Regions from separate parts of the Rhizobium sp. KNZ2-6A genome, predicted to be linked through region 2. Evidence: predicted binding sites of a transcription regulator. Region 2 holds the regulator's gene; the other holds the start of a gene.

Region 1 (7,330 bases), on a different contig from region 2:
CTTGTACCCTCGGCCTTCAGCAGCACATTGGACAGGATCGGGATCGTGTTGCGACGCTCGACCACGCGATGCACGTGGTTCAGCGACTTCAGGAGGTTCGACCGCTCAATTGTAATACGCATGGATGCTACCGCTTTCGACCGTGACTTGCCGGGCGGCCCGAGGCGCCCGAGCGACTGGTTTTCGGACAAGGCCCGAAAGATTGGACAGGCAACTTGGCAGACTTCAGCATCCGAATGCAAGAGGCATGGATCAATTGCCAAGCGCCAATTCGACATTTCGTCGACAATGCTCACAGGATTTGCACCGCTCTTGCCGTCCGCTCGCGCCTCGCCCATAAAGGCTTGCGAATCCCAAGCGAATTCAGGACCGGCATGAACGAAGAGCATTCAAGCGGCGGGGCGCGCAGTTTCCGCCTGCACAACAACCAGATTCCGGCCCGTCCCCTCGAACCGGCGCTCTATCTTGTCGCCACCCCCATCGGCAATCTCGGTGACATCACGCTGAGGGCGCTGGAGACGCTTGCCGGCGCTGATGTGCTGGCCTGCGAGGATACGCGCGTTACCCGCGTTTTGCTCGACCGCTATGGCATCCAGAACAAGCCTTATGCCTATCACGAGCACAATGCCGATGAGGCCGGGCCCCGGCTGCTGCAGGCGCTGGAAGCCGGCCGGTCGGTGGCGCTGGTCTCCGATGCCGGCACGCCGCTCGTCTCCGATCCCGGCTACCGGCTTGCAAAGCAGGCGATCGAGGCAGGATACAAGGTCGTTCCCATCCCCGGTGCCTCGGCGCCGCTCGCAGCCCTTGTCGGATCCGGTCTGCCGAACGATGCCTTCTTCTTCGCCGGCTTCCTGCCCACCAAGGACAAGGGCCGGCGCGACCGACTGGCCGAACTTGCGAGCGTCCCCGCGACCCTCATCTTCTTTGAATCGCCGCATCGCATCGCCGCCACCCTTGCCGCCGCCGCCGATGTGCTGGGCGGTGAACGTGCAGGCGCGGTCTGCCGCGAACTGACGAAGACCTTTGAGGAATTCCGGCGTGGCACGCTATCCGAACTCGCCGCATTCTATGATGCCGTCGACAATGTAAAAGGCGAGATCGTCTGGCTCGTCGGCCCGCCGGCGGAGAACGTAGCGACGGAGGCCGATGTCGATGCCATCCTGGCCGATCTCTCAGGGACGATGCCGACGGCCAAGGCGGCAACCGAAGCTGCGCGTCTCACCGGCCTGCCGCGAAAGGAGCTGTACCAGCGCCTGCTCGACATGAAGGAGCGTAATGCCTGAGACGGACCAGAAGCTGAAACGGCAACAGGCCTGGCGTCGCGGCCATGCCGCCGAATATCTCGCCGCTGCCTTCCTGATGCTGAAGGGCTATCGCATTCTCGCCATCCGCCATCGTACCAAACTCGGTGAAATCGATATCGTTGCCCGCAAGGGCGATCTCGCCATCTTCGTCGAGGTCAAATCGCGGCGCGGCACGCAGGAGGCAATCGACGCCGTTTCCTTCTCGTCGCAGAACCGCATCCGCGCCGCCAGTGATCTCTGGCTCGCCCGACAGCCGGATTTTGCCTGTCTCTCGCAACGCTATGACATCGTTGCCATGCTGCCCGGCCGCTGGCCGCAGCATTTTCCCGATGCGTTTTGAGCACGGCGTTACAGGACCGTCATAAAATCAGCCTATTGCCGGACGACCAACGCAGGCGATTTTCCCGCCGGCGCTCATCTCGTTTCGACAGGCCCTATCATGATCCGCAACACCGTTTCCGCCTTCACCGTGCCCTCGCAGGAGGAGCGCAAGAGCTTCGTTTCGCTGGAAAAAACTCCGGCCATTCACGCCGGGAAGCTCACATCGCTCGCCTGCCTGAATACGGTGCGGATCGGCGGGGCGGACGCCAAGGTTGAGGCCCTGTCCTTTCCGTTTACGGTCGCTGCCTGGAATCTCGAACGCTGCCTGTTTCCCGAGGAAAGCGCGGCCAAGCTGCGGGAGACCGGGGCGCCGCTGATCCTGCTGTCGGAAATGGATGAGGGCATGGCCCGTACCGAGCAGTGCGATCCGACAGGCATTATCGCTGGCGAACTGGGCATGAACTATGCCTATGGCGTCGAGTTCCTGGAACTCAGCCTCGGTTCGGAAATCGAGCGCTCCTACTGCCGTGACGATTTCAACGAAAAGGGCTTTCACGGCAATGCGCTGATGGCCTCGGTCGCGCTGAAGGATGCGTTCCTGTTCCGCTTGCCGGGCGAGGCCGTCTGGTTCAACAATAACAACGAGCAGCCGCGCATCGGCGATCGCTGCGCCGTCGGCGCCATTATCGAGACGGAGGCCGGTCCCATGGTCGCCGCTTCGGTCCATCTCGAAAGTGTTGCGACCGTTGCCTATCGCGAGCGGCAGATGGCGGCGTTGATCGATGCCGTCGAAGCGTTTGCACCCGGCCTGCCGATCCTGATCGGCGGCGATCTCAACACCGGCAACCACACCGGCGGCGATTTCTCCACCGATACGCTGTTCGCCATGGCCGAGGGCCGCGGCTTCGAATGCCACGGCGGACCGCTCGATCAAACGAGCACGCGTCCGAGCCTGATCACGCGCTTTCCCGATCGCACCATGAAGCTCGACTGGTTCATTGCCCGTGGTTTGAAGATCGGCGAAAGCCATCTTGTTTCCTCTCTCAACGGGGAGGGCAAGCCGCTGTCCGATCACGACATCATCGTCTGCACGATCGAAGGTTTTTCCGCCTGATCGCCGCAATCGTTAAAATGCCCTCGATTTCATGAACCCTGCCGTTACCGCTTCCGTGCGATGAGATCGCGGACGCGCATGGAATTTTGGGGGATTGCATGGTCTTGAAACTGATGTTGACGAGCATGGCGGCCTTTGCCGCGCGTGCCGTCCCGGCTGTGGTCGCGCTGCCACGGTCGAAAAGCTTCGTGGCTGGTGCCAGCCACGAAATGGAAATGAAGCCGTCGCCGATCGAGCCCTCCTGGGTCCTGGCGGGCAATCCGGTTGCCCGCATCGCCGAGCATTCGCGCGGGCAGGACGATGCCGCCATGACCGCGCTGTGGGATTGCACGGCGGGCGAATTTCGCTGGTATTTCGGCTGGGACGAAACGGTGATGATCCTCGAAGGCGAGGTGCATATCACCACGGAAGACGGCGTCGAGCGGACGCTTAGTGCCGGCGACGTCGCCTATTTCGCCGGCGGCACCTGGGCGACATGGCGCATCGATCGCTATCTGCGCAAGGTCGCCTTTTTACGCAAGCCGTTCCCGAAGCCTTTGACCATGGCCTATCGCCTGCGCAACTTCGTCCGCCAGGGCGGCGCACAGGGTCTTGCCGCCTGAGCGCGGCAAGGCCACGCCGGACAAGCCCCTGACGGAAGCCCTTGAATAGCCGTTGCGTTTGGATGCGGGCCGACCTACATCTGTCCGCAAATTCGAGCGAGGGCTGACTATGGCTGGTATCAAGAATGTTGCGGTCCAGATGGACCATGTGAAGAGCATCAACATTGCGGGCGACTCCACCTTCGCCATGAGCCTCGAGGCGCAGAAGCGCGGCTACAAGCTCTTCCATTACACGCCCGAGCGGCTGAGCATGCGCGACGGCAAGGTCTATGCCTCCGTCGAGCCGATGATCCTGCGCGACGTCAAGGGCGATCACTTCGAGCTTGGCGAACCCGAGCGTGTCGATCTCTCGACCATGGATGTGGTGCTGCTGCGCCAGGACCCGCCATTCGACATGGCCTACATCACCTCGACGCATCTCTTGGAGCGCATCCATCCGAAGACGCTCGTCGTCAACGATCCGGCCTGGGTGCGCAATTCGCCGGAAAAGATCTTCGTCACCGAATTCGCCGATCTCATGCCGAAGACGCTGATCACCCGCGATCCGGCTGAGATCCGCCGTTTCCGCGACGAGATGGGCGATATCATCCTGAAGCCGCTCTACGGCAATGGCGGCGCCGGCGTCTTCCATTCGACGCGCGACGACCGCAATCTCTCGTCCCTGCTCGAAATGTTCGGCCAGCTCTTCCGCGAGCCCTTCATTGCCCAGCAATATCTGCCCGATGTCCGCAAGGGCGACAAGCGCATCATCCTCGTCGACGGCGAGGCGGTCGGCGCGATCAACCGCGTACCGGCCGAGCACGACTCCCGCTCCAACATGCATGTCGGCGGTCGCGCCGAAGCCACCGAGCTGACGGCGCGCGAACAGGAAATCTGTAAGCGCATCGGACCGGCCCTGCGGGAACGTGGCTTCCTGCTCGTCGGCATCGATGTCATCGGCGACTACATGACCGAGATCAACGTCACCTCGCCGACCGGCCTGCGCGAAGTCAAGCGTTTCGGCGGCGCCGATATCGCCAGCCTGCTCTGGGATGCGATCGAAGCCAAGCGGGCCTGAGCGGCGGTTCCCCGCCATGCTTTTCGGCTGAGCAATAGCATTCACCCAGGCACATCGATGATTTCGGCATACCTGGGTGAAGTTTTTGTTCGTTTATTGTTCTTGTTTCATTCCTTGTCTTATGCCAGATTGCAACCCGAAGTTTGCTGATCGGGGCACGTAACGGCAAACGGGTTCGGCGACAGGGGATAGGGCATGGTAGCGCGCGTCAGTACGGTGGCGTTTCAGGGCATTGAGGGCGTACCCGTCGAAGTGCAGGTGATGATCGCGCCGGGCAAGGTGCTGATGCATATCGTCGGCCTGCCCGATAAGGCCGTGGCCGAAAGCCGGGAGCGGGTCCAGGCGGCATTGCACGCCTCTGGTCTGGCCTTGCCGCCGAAGAAAGTCACCGTCAATCTCGCCCCGGCGGATCTGCCCAAGGAGGGCAGCCACTTCGATCTTGCGATCGCGCTCGGTCTGATGGCGGCGCTCGGCGCGATCCCGGCGGATGCCCTGTCGTCCTATACCGTCATCGGCGAACTCAATCTCGACGGCACGATCGCGCCCGTTGCGGGCGCGCTTCCCGCGGCAATCGCCGCCAATGCCATGGGCAAGGGGCTGATCTGCCCGGCCGAAAGCGGGCCGGAAGCCGCCTGGGCCGGCAAGGAGATCGATATTCTGGCGCCGCGCAGCCTGATCGCGCTCGCCAATCATTTCCGCGGCACGCAGGTTCTGTCGCGCCCGGAACCGTCAGTTCGCGCCAATGCTGCCAATCTGCCCGATCTTGCCGATATCAAGGGCCAGGAAAGTGCCAAGCGCGCCTTGGAAGTGGCGGCCGCCGGCGGACATAATCTGCTTTTCGTCGGACCTCCCGGCTCCGGCAAGTCGATGCTCGCCTCGCGCCTGCCGTCGATCCTGCCGCCCTTATCGACCAACGAGCTGCTGGAAGTGTCGATGATCCATTCGATCGCCGGTCAGCTGTCCGGCGGCAAGCTCTCCGACCGGCGGCCCTATCGCGCGCCGCATCACTCCGCCACCATGGCGGCGCTTGTCGGCGGCGGCCTGCGCGCCAGGCCGGGCGAGGCATCGCTCGCTCATCATGGCATCCTTTTCCTGGATGAGCTGCCGGAGTTTTCGCCGCAGGCACTTGATGCGCTGCGTCAGCCGCTCGAAACCGGGGAATGCGTCATCGCCAGGGCAAACCACCGCGTTTCCTATCCCGCCGGCATCCAGCTTGTCGCGGCGATGAACCCCTGCCGCTGCGGCATGGCCGGCGAGCCGGGCCACACCTGCGCCCGTGGGCCGCGTTGCGCATCCGATTATCAGGGCCGCATTTCCGGCCCCTTGCTCGATCGTATCGACATCCGCATCGACGTACCGGCGGTATCGGCCGCCGACCTGATCCGGCCGGCAACGGCGGAGAAGAGCACCGATGTTGCGCTCCGCGTCGCCCGCGCCCGCGAAAGACAGCAGGAGCGCTTCGAAAGGGCCGGCGTGAAGAACGTTTCGACCAACGCCCGCTGCTCGACCGCGATGATCGAAACCATAGCCGAACCGGATGCTGCCGGCCTGCAATTATTGCGGGATGCGGCCGAGAAGATGAAGTTCTCGGCCCGCGGCTACCACCGCATCCTCAAAGTGGCGCGAACGCTTGCCGATCTCGACGACAAGCCGACGGTCGGGCGCATCCATCTCGCCGAAGCCATCTCCTACCGCATCGCCGGCGAACGGCTGGCCGCGCATGCCTGAATGAAAAAGGGGCGCCGAAGCACCCCTTCCAATTCAATCGATGGCCGGCTCATTCAGCCGCCAAGGCCCTCGAACAGCGCCGTCGAGAGATAGCGTTCGGCGAAGGACGGGATGATGACGACAATGGTCTTGCCTTCGTTTTCCGGGCGCTGGCCGACCTTGATCGCTGCGGCCAGCGCGGCGCCGGAGGAAATGCCGACCGGCACGCCTTCGAGCTTAGCCACGAGACGGGCATGCTGGAAGGCCTCGTCATTGCTGACGGTCACCACCTCGTCATAGACATGGGTATCGAGAATCTTTGGCGCGAAGCCGGCGCCGATGCCCTGAATCTTGTGCGGGCCGGGATTGCCGCCGGAAAGAACCGGCGAATCCGTCGGCTCGACGGCGATGACCTTGATGTCGGCCTTGCGGGCCTTCAATACCTGGCCGACGCCAGTGATCGTACCGCCGGTGCCGATGCCGGAAACGAAGATATCGACCTTGCCTTCGGTATCGTTCCAGATTTCCTCGGCCGTCGTCTTGCGATGGATTTCCGGATTGGCGGGATTTTCGAACTGCTGCGGAATGATCGCGTCCGGCAGCGTCGAAGCCAGCTCTTCCGCCTTGGCAATCGCGCCCTTCATGCCCTTCGGTCCCTCGGTCAGCACTAGTTCGGCGCCGAGCAGCGCCAGCATCTTGCGGCGCTCGATTGACATGGTCTCCGGCATGGTGAGGATCAGCCGGTAACCCTTGGCGGCGGCGGCGAAGGCGAGCGCAATGCCGGTATTGCCTGAGGTCGGCTCGATCAGCACGGTCCTGCCGGGGGCGATCTTGCCCTGCGATTCCAGGCTCTCGATCATGGCGACACCGATGCGGTCCTTCACGGAGGCGATCGGGTTGAAGAATTCAAGCTTTGCCAGGAGGTTGGCCTTGACGCCCTTCTCCCTCGCCAGCTTGTCGAGACGGACGATCGGCGTATCACCGATGGTCTCGGTGATCGAGGTATAGACGCGGCCGCGACCGGGTTTGCGGGTGTCGGACATGGGTAGCTCTCCCTACATTTGAATTATGCGGTGACAATAGGATCAAATGCTTGCGGAAACCAGCCTATGCGCGCTTTCCCCGTCCACGGCTCGTGAGAAAAGAATCTCCCAAGAGCCCGTTTGGGGGAAGTTTTTTTCAGGCTGCGCGGGCCGCGATGAAGGCGGCAGTGGCGGCGAGGATG
Region 2 (7,330 bases):
AAGCGGCGGATCAGGAGCATCTCACGATAAGCCTTGAGCTCCGCATCGCGATCGAAATCTGCGATCGGGCCGCCATTGGTTTCCTTGGCAGGCCTTGATGCTGTCTTACGGCTGGAAACGGTCGCGTTTTTTCGCGGCGCCATTCAACCCTCCCTGTGTGAGTAGCCTCGTTTTTGTGGTGAGGCGTAACATAGGCAAGATTGTCCGCCACAGCAATGCTATAATTGCATGGCTCATATTCTTCGCAAGTTATTGATATAACTTGCGAAAACTTGATTAACCGAAATTCGGTTAATTGTGGCTATTTGTTGAAAATGACGATCTCGTTCGCCTTGGAATAGGTCAACTGATAGCGCGCATATTGATCGAGCATATCCTTGTCCAGGGAGCCATCACTCAGGAGCGTGACCTCCTTTTCAAGGTGCTCGCGCTTGGTGACCAGATCCGCCAATTCCTTGGCGCGGTCGACGCGGCGCTGCTCGAATACTTCGGTCGCCTTAAGACCGTAATCGCCATGGATGCAATGATAACCGAAATAGCTCACGAAGGCGATGGTGATGGCGGGAAGAATGAAGCGCCCGAACTTTCTCTTCTTATGATACTTTGTCCACATACTCGCTCGAACGCTCTGGCTTTAGGCAATCCCGCTCCGAAGCCAATACCGCTTCGGACAAGATCACATCAAATCAAACACCTAGAGCTAATTTAACCGGCAGAGATTAACCGTCCGTTGACTCTAACTGCGCGGGCCAACAAAAAACCGCGCCCGAAGGCGCGGTTCGATTTCAGCGAATAATCTGGTCGCAGATCCAAGCGGATCCCGCGGATCAGATATCAGCCACGAAGGATGGAGCGGCCGGCATACTTTGCCTGCGGGCCGAGCGCTTCTTCGATGCGGATGAGCTGGTTGTACTTGGCCAGACGGTCGGAACGCGACAGCGAGCCGGTCTTGATCTGGCCGCAGTTGGTGGCAACCGCCAGATCGGCAATGGTGGAATCTTCCGTTTCGCCCGAGCGGTGCGACATGACGGCCGTGTAGTTGGCCTTGTGCGCGGTCTCGACGGCATCGAGGGTCTCGGTCAGCGAGCCGATCTGGTTGACCTTGACGAGGATCGAGTTGGCAACGCCCATGCGGATACCGTCGCGCAGGCGAGCGGAGTTGGTGACGAACAGGTCGTCGCCGACGAGCTGGGTCTTCTTGCCGATCAGGTCGGTCAGCGTCTTCCAGCCTTCCCAGTCGTCTTCAGCCATGCCGTCTTCGATCGAAACGATCGGGTACTTGGCGGCCAGTTCGGCCAGATATTCGGCCATCGCGCCGGATTCCAGCGTGCGGCCCTCGCCTTCGAGCACGTACTTGCCGTCCTTGAAGAATTCAGTCGAGGCGCAATCGAGGCCGAGAGCTATTTCCTCGCCCGGCTTGTAGCCGGCCTTTTCGATGGACTTCATGATGAAGTCGAGAGCTGCCGGGGCGCTGGAGAGGCCCGGTGCAAAGCCGCCTTCGTCACCGACATTGGTGTTGTGGCCCTGCGATGCCAGTTCCTTCTTGAGGACGTGGAAGATCTCCGAGCCCATGCGCACGGCATCGCGGATGGATTCAGCGCCGACCGGCAGGATCATGAATTCCTGGAAGTCGATCGGGTTATCGGCGTGGGCGCCGCCGTTGATGATGTTCATCATCGGGACCGGCAGGAGGCGGGCATGGGCGCCGCCGACATAGCGGTAGAGCGGCAGGTTGGCGCTCTGGGCGGCGGCCTTGGCAACAGCGAGCGAGACGCCGAGGATGGCGTTGGCGCCCAGGCGCGACTTGTTCGGCGTGCCGTCCAGTTCGATCATGATGTTGTCGAGCTGGATCTGGTTTTCGGCATCCATGCCACCGATGGCATCGAAGATTTCCGAATTGACGGCTTCGACGGCCTTCTCAACACCCTTGCCATGATAGCGCTTGCCGCCATCGCGAAGCTCGACGGCCTCATGCGCGCCGGTCGACGCGCCCGACGGAACCGCCGCGCGGCCCATGCTGCCGTCTTCGAGGTAGACATCGACTTCGACGGTCGGATTGCCACGACTGTCGAGAATCTCGCGGGCGATAATGTCGGTGATTGCGGTCATGATAGCTTCCTGCTCGCTGGTTTATAAATCGATTTAAATCGTCTTAATCGAAGGCACGGAAATTTCAATGCCGATCCGCGCCCCGATTTGGCACTCCTGCAGGCCGCGTAAAGCAAATTCATGTCAGCCTGTTGAATGCCTGATATTTCTTAGGCCTTGGCCACGGCGTCAAAGGCCAGCAGCTTCTCCAAAAGCCGCGGCATATCCTTCAGATAGACCATGTTCGGGCCATCCGAGGGCGCATTGTCCGGGTCCTCATGCGTCTCGACAAAAACACCCGCGACGCCGACAGCGACTGCGGCGCGCGCCAGCGTCTCGACGAATCGACGGTCGCCGCCGGTAGAACCGCCCTGCCCGCCGGGCTGCTGTACGGAATGGGTCGCATCGAAGATGACAGGCGCGCCCATGGCCGCCATGATCGGTAGCGAGCGCATATCCGAAACCAGCGTGTTATAGCCGAAGGAGGCACCGCGCTCGCACAGAAGAATATTCGGATTGCCGCTCTCATTGAGCTTGGCAAGCACGTTCTTCATATCCCACGGCGCGAGGAACTGACCCTTCTTGACGTTGACGACACGGCCGGTCTTGGCGGCTGCAACCAGGAGATCGGTCTGGCGCGACAGGAAAGCCGGGATCTGCAGGATATCGACCGTCTTGGCGACGACAGCGCACTGCTCTTCCGTGTGAATGTCAGTCAAAACCGGAAAGCCATATTCCTTCTTGAGGTCGGCAAAGACTTCCATGGATTTTTCCAAGCCGATGCCGCGCTTGCCTGACAGAGAGGTCCGGTTCGCCTTGTCATAGGAGGATTTGTAGACAAGGCCGATGCCGAGCTTACCACAGAGCTCCTTCAGAACTCCGGCGACCATGAAAGCATGGTCGCGGCTCTCCATCTGGCAGGGGCCGGCAATCAGCGACAGCTTGGCGGTATTGGAAAAGAGGACCTTGGAGGCACCCTCGCCGACGGTGACTTCGGAATTCGTGCTCATGCTATCTCCTCGAAGGCGAATAATGCGCCCTGTCCGGGCGCCAGCCTTGCCAGTATACGATTGTTCTTACGCGTGTAGGTGACGCCGTTAGCAGTGAAATGCGACGATGTCACGGAAAGATCGCGCGTTTTGAAAAGGATTGCGCGTGCTCTCAGCCCGGGATCGCTGGTGTGAACAGGCAAATCGTAGAATGCTTCCATTCCTTCCGGCGTCAAAACTTCCACATCGACATTGGCTGCCTTGATCGTCAGGCCGAAGGAGTGTTCCGAGACCCGCGGGCCGCCAACGATCTCTTCGAAGAAGGTGCGATACGCCGCTGGTTTCAGCGCGGAAAGCGCCACCCGCGCGATGCCGGTCACGCCGTTTTCGTGACGCTCGAGCGCGCTGCGATCGGCCGGCAGCGGATTGATGCGCTGGCAGCAGAAGGCCAGGAAATCCGGCGCGCGCAGATCGGCCGCAAATGCGAGACGAAAACCGGCCGTGGTTTCCGTTCCATCCGGCATCTTCATCGGCCGGGAGAAATCCAGCATGCGCCCAGCCGAGATCGCGGCCGCATTGAAACGCTCGTCATCGCTAACGGCATCCTCCGTGCCGAAAACCAGGGCCGAAAATCCATCCTCGGCGACGCGGAAGCGATAGGCCTGGTCGCGCGCAACGAAGACATTGCCGTCGGCAATGCTCGTCTCGCATTGTTCCTGCGATGCTACGCCCAAAGGTTCGAGATAGGTCTTGTCGGCAAGGAAGACGCAGGCATTTTCCGTGCCGAAAGGATGGCGGGCATCCGGAGCCACCGTGAAGCCCAGCTTGCCCAGGCGCTCGCGCGCCAGAGCGATGTTGACGGTCGGCAGCACGAGATGATCAAGCGGATGCGGCGACAAAGTCATGGTCCTCCCTTGTTTGCCTGCGAGAGCAGATTTGCGCCCATACAATGCTCAATTCAAGACGAAAGCCAAGCTGTGAAGGCGCAAGAGAATGTGAGTCGGATGCACCCTGACAACGGGAACGCGCTGATTCTCAACTGTAGCCGGCTTAGGTGACAACCGTCGTCTTTATCCGCACTTGAAGTGAACAGGATAGAGGTGAAGCGTCCATAAAGCGAACAAAGCGGCATTTCTCATATTTATCGCTGAATTAGCGCGGATATAATTCCCGAGGAATTTCAAGCGATCCATTCGATGACGGCAATTATTTGATCGGCCCGGCGAAGCTTTACTGAAATTTAAGCACTTGCGGAACACATATGGAACATATAGTGTCCGTTCTGGATTTGTTTCACGACGATTTTCTTGATTTGGGGTTCCAAGACGATGTTGACTCGCAAGCAGCAGGAACTGCTTCTCTTCATTCACGAGCGGATGAAAGAGTCCGGTGTCCCGCCATCTTTCGACGAAATGAAGGACGCACTGGATCTGGCATCAAAATCCGGCATTCACCGTCTGATCACGGCGCTCGAGGAACGAGGCTTCATTCGCCGCTTGCCGAACAGGGCGCGAGCGCTCGAAGTCATCAAGCTGCCGGAGGCCTATAATTCGAGCCTGCAGCCGCGTCGTGGCTTTTCGCCGAGCGTTATCGAGGGCAGTCTCGGCAAATCTCAGCCGGTCGCGCCGCCCGCCCCGGCGAAAGTTGCCAACGACGACCAGAACAGTTCGGTATCGGTACCGGTCATGGGGCGCATCGCCGCCGGCGTTCCGATTTCCGCCATTCAGAACAATACGCATGACATTACCGTTCCCGCCGATATGCTCGGCTCCGGCGAGCATTATGCACTGGAGGTCAGGGGCGATTCGATGATCGACGCCGGAATTTTCGATGGCGACACGGTCATCATCCGCAATTCGACGACGGCCAATCCCGGCGATATCGTCGTTGCGCTCGTCGACGACGAAGAGGCGACGCTGAAGCGCTTCCGCCGCAAGGGCGCCTCCATCGCGCTGGAAGCCGCCAACCCAGCCTATGAAACCCGTATCTTCGGGCCGGATCGCGTCAAGGTCCAAGGGAAGCTCGTCGGCCTTATTCGGCGTTATCACTGACCGGTGATTTCAGCGTGATTGGCGTGGCGAACTTGTCTGCGCGCCAATCGTAAGTTCGATGCCGCGTCCATGGTCGCTGCGGGTTTTTGAATGCCGTCGAAACGGTTGGCGTATCTGCGCCGAGGGTCATTTCGAGAGAGCCAGTTCGCCGCAATGTTGCGCCGGTTATGAGCATTGCGCCGGAGCGGCAATGATCGAGCCGCAGCCGGATCGATGTGACGACGATTTGCGCGGTATCGCAAGCCGGCGGCAGATAGGCAGCATTTTCGATGGTGACCAACATGGCGCCATTATCGAGCATCGCCACGCACCACGCGCCCTTCTGACAGGCGAAACTTCCTTGCATCGTCCGATCCAGCGCCTCTTCCATTGCCTTGCGGACCGCTTTCTGTTCTTCGCTGCTTAATCGCCTACGGCGATCGGTCGTCTTGTTGATCTGCGGAAGCCGGCTGTCACTGGGGAGAATAATGGGAGGCTGGTGTTCGGTTGCGACCAGCGCCTTCTGCCATTGTTCGAAAATGAAGGCCTGCGGCCTTTCGCGATTTGTGGCGAGTATATCGTCCTGCCGCAGCGCAACCAGAACACCGTCCTCGGAAATCATCAGATCCGGCTTCGGCACGGCGGAGCCGAATGCAGCCACGCCAGTGGATGAAAGCAGCAACAGCAGGCCCAGATGGCGAAGCCGGCTCCGCAACATGGTCATGATCAGGAAGCCGGCAATGAAGGTCGGCATCAACCAGCCGGGTTGGCGGCCGAAGGTGATGTCGCCTCCCCAACCAGCCACGGTTTTGGCGATCAGGATGACGAGCTCCAGTCCCTCGCCGGTGACTTTCCAGAGTGGCCCGTCCAGGCCGAAGGGCATGAGCAGCATTGCCGCCATGCCGAACGGCATGACAATGAAAGAGACCACCGGCATGGCCGCGAGGTTGGCGGCAAGCCCATATGTCGCCAGCCGGTGAAAATGCTCGATCGAGAAGATGGCCGTCGATGCGCCACCGATGAACGAGGTCGACAGCACGCCACCGAAGAAGCGCGAGACGAAGAGCAGCGGGCTCAACAGACGGACACGCGAGAGGATGTTTTCGCGAGGCCGTCGTCGTTTCCATAGCGAATAGCCCGAGACCAGCGCCAGCGTCGCGGCATAGGACATCTGAAAGCTTGGGCCCAGCACCTGCGACGGCGACAGAATGAGGATGACGATGGCAGATAGCGCGACATTGCGAAGGCTGAGCGACGGCCGATCGAAAAGCACGGCCACCAGCATGATCGCCATCATGATGAAAGCGCGCTCAGCGGATACGCCAAAACCCGAAATGAGGTAGTAGGCCGTCACCGTCAAAAGCGCGCCGAAGGCGGCGAATTTCTTGGTCGGCCATGCCTGCGCAACTCCCGGAAACAAGCTGAACAGATAGCGCAGGCCGACATAGAAGATGCCGGCCGACAGCGCCATGTTCAGGCCTGAAATTGCAATGATGTGAGTGAGACCGGCAATTCGCAGCGACTCGGTCGTATCCTTGGAGATCGCACGTCTCTCATCGGTGACGAGCGCCGCGGCAAAGGCGCCCGTATCTCCCGGCAAGGTTTCCCTGATCCTGTCGCCAATGCCGTTGCGCAGGCCGGCAAGCCAGATATCAGCCTTGTCCAACAGCGAATTTGCACTATCACCGGATGGAGATAGCAAGTCTGGGCTGCCATAAGCGAAACCATTCGCACCGATGCCATTGAAATAGGAGCTGAAGGCGAAATCGTTGAGGCCAGGTAGAGCCGGCCCGGACGGCGGCGTCAAACGCGCCCTGCCCTGGATGCGGTCGCCGAGGTCGAACGGTTTTACCTGCTTGCGTATGAAGATCGTGACCCGTTCCGGCGAACGGCGAATCGTAGGCTTTTCCGTCGCCTCGACCCGGACGACATAGCGCCAGCCTCCATTGTCATAGGATTCACGTCGCTCGACGCTGCCCGTGACGGTCGTGGTCACCGCCGAGTCGAGCATGACAGTGGAAGCCCGCCAGCTTTCCCATTGAGCCAGCGTCATGCCGAGGCAAATGAGCATGCCGGCGAAAAGCAGGTGGCGAAACAGCCTTCCCGCTTCCCGCCGGAACGCGAAGCTGGCGGCAAAGACAAACAGGCCCGCCAGCACGGCTTGCGGCGGTGGATCGCTGCCAGCTTCGAACCAGAGGATCGCACCGAGACCCATATAGATCG

The links. The regulator LexA, encoded in region 2, represses DNA repair genes until DNA is damaged. The targets are predictions, from matches to a motif close to TGTTCNNNNTGTGTTCNG.
Region 1: a site for LexA is predicted at 4,485-4,502, ahead of ACPYOP_RS04920 (YifB family Mg chelatase-like AAA ATPase). Genes of this name have one in related genera too.

The regions. Positions count from the first base shown of each region.
Region 1 is NZ_JBNDIC010000004.1:188,172-195,501, reverse strand. It holds gene dnaN (DNA polymerase III subunit beta) at 1-122, opposite strand, end outside; gene rsmI (16S rRNA (cytidine(1402)-2'-O)-methyltransferase) at 375-1,283, shown strand; gene ACPYOP_RS04940 (YraN family protein) at 1,276-1,644, shown strand; gene ACPYOP_RS04935 (endonuclease/exonuclease/phosphatase family protein) at 1,744-2,739, shown strand; gene ACPYOP_RS04930 (cupin domain-containing protein) at 2,838-3,341, shown strand; gene gshB (glutathione synthase) at 3,451-4,398, shown strand; gene ACPYOP_RS04920 (YifB family Mg chelatase-like AAA ATPase) at 4,594-6,126, shown strand; gene cysK (cysteine synthase A) at 6,180-7,148, opposite strand; gene ACPYOP_RS04910 (LysE family translocator) at 7,285-7,330, opposite strand, start outside.
Region 2 is NZ_JBNDIC010000052.1:1,940-9,269, reverse strand. It holds gene pdhA (pyruvate dehydrogenase (acetyl-transferring) E1 component subunit alpha) at 1-143, opposite strand, end outside; gene ACPYOP_RS27025 (FtsB family cell division protein) at 302-613, opposite strand; gene eno (phosphopyruvate hydratase) at 835-2,109, opposite strand; gene kdsA (3-deoxy-8-phosphooctulonate synthase) at 2,259-3,098, opposite strand; gene ACPYOP_RS27010 (VOC family protein) at 3,095-3,982, opposite strand; gene lexA (transcriptional repressor LexA) at 4,406-5,128, shown strand; gene ACPYOP_RS27000 (ComEC/Rec2 family competence protein) at 5,109-7,330, opposite strand, start outside.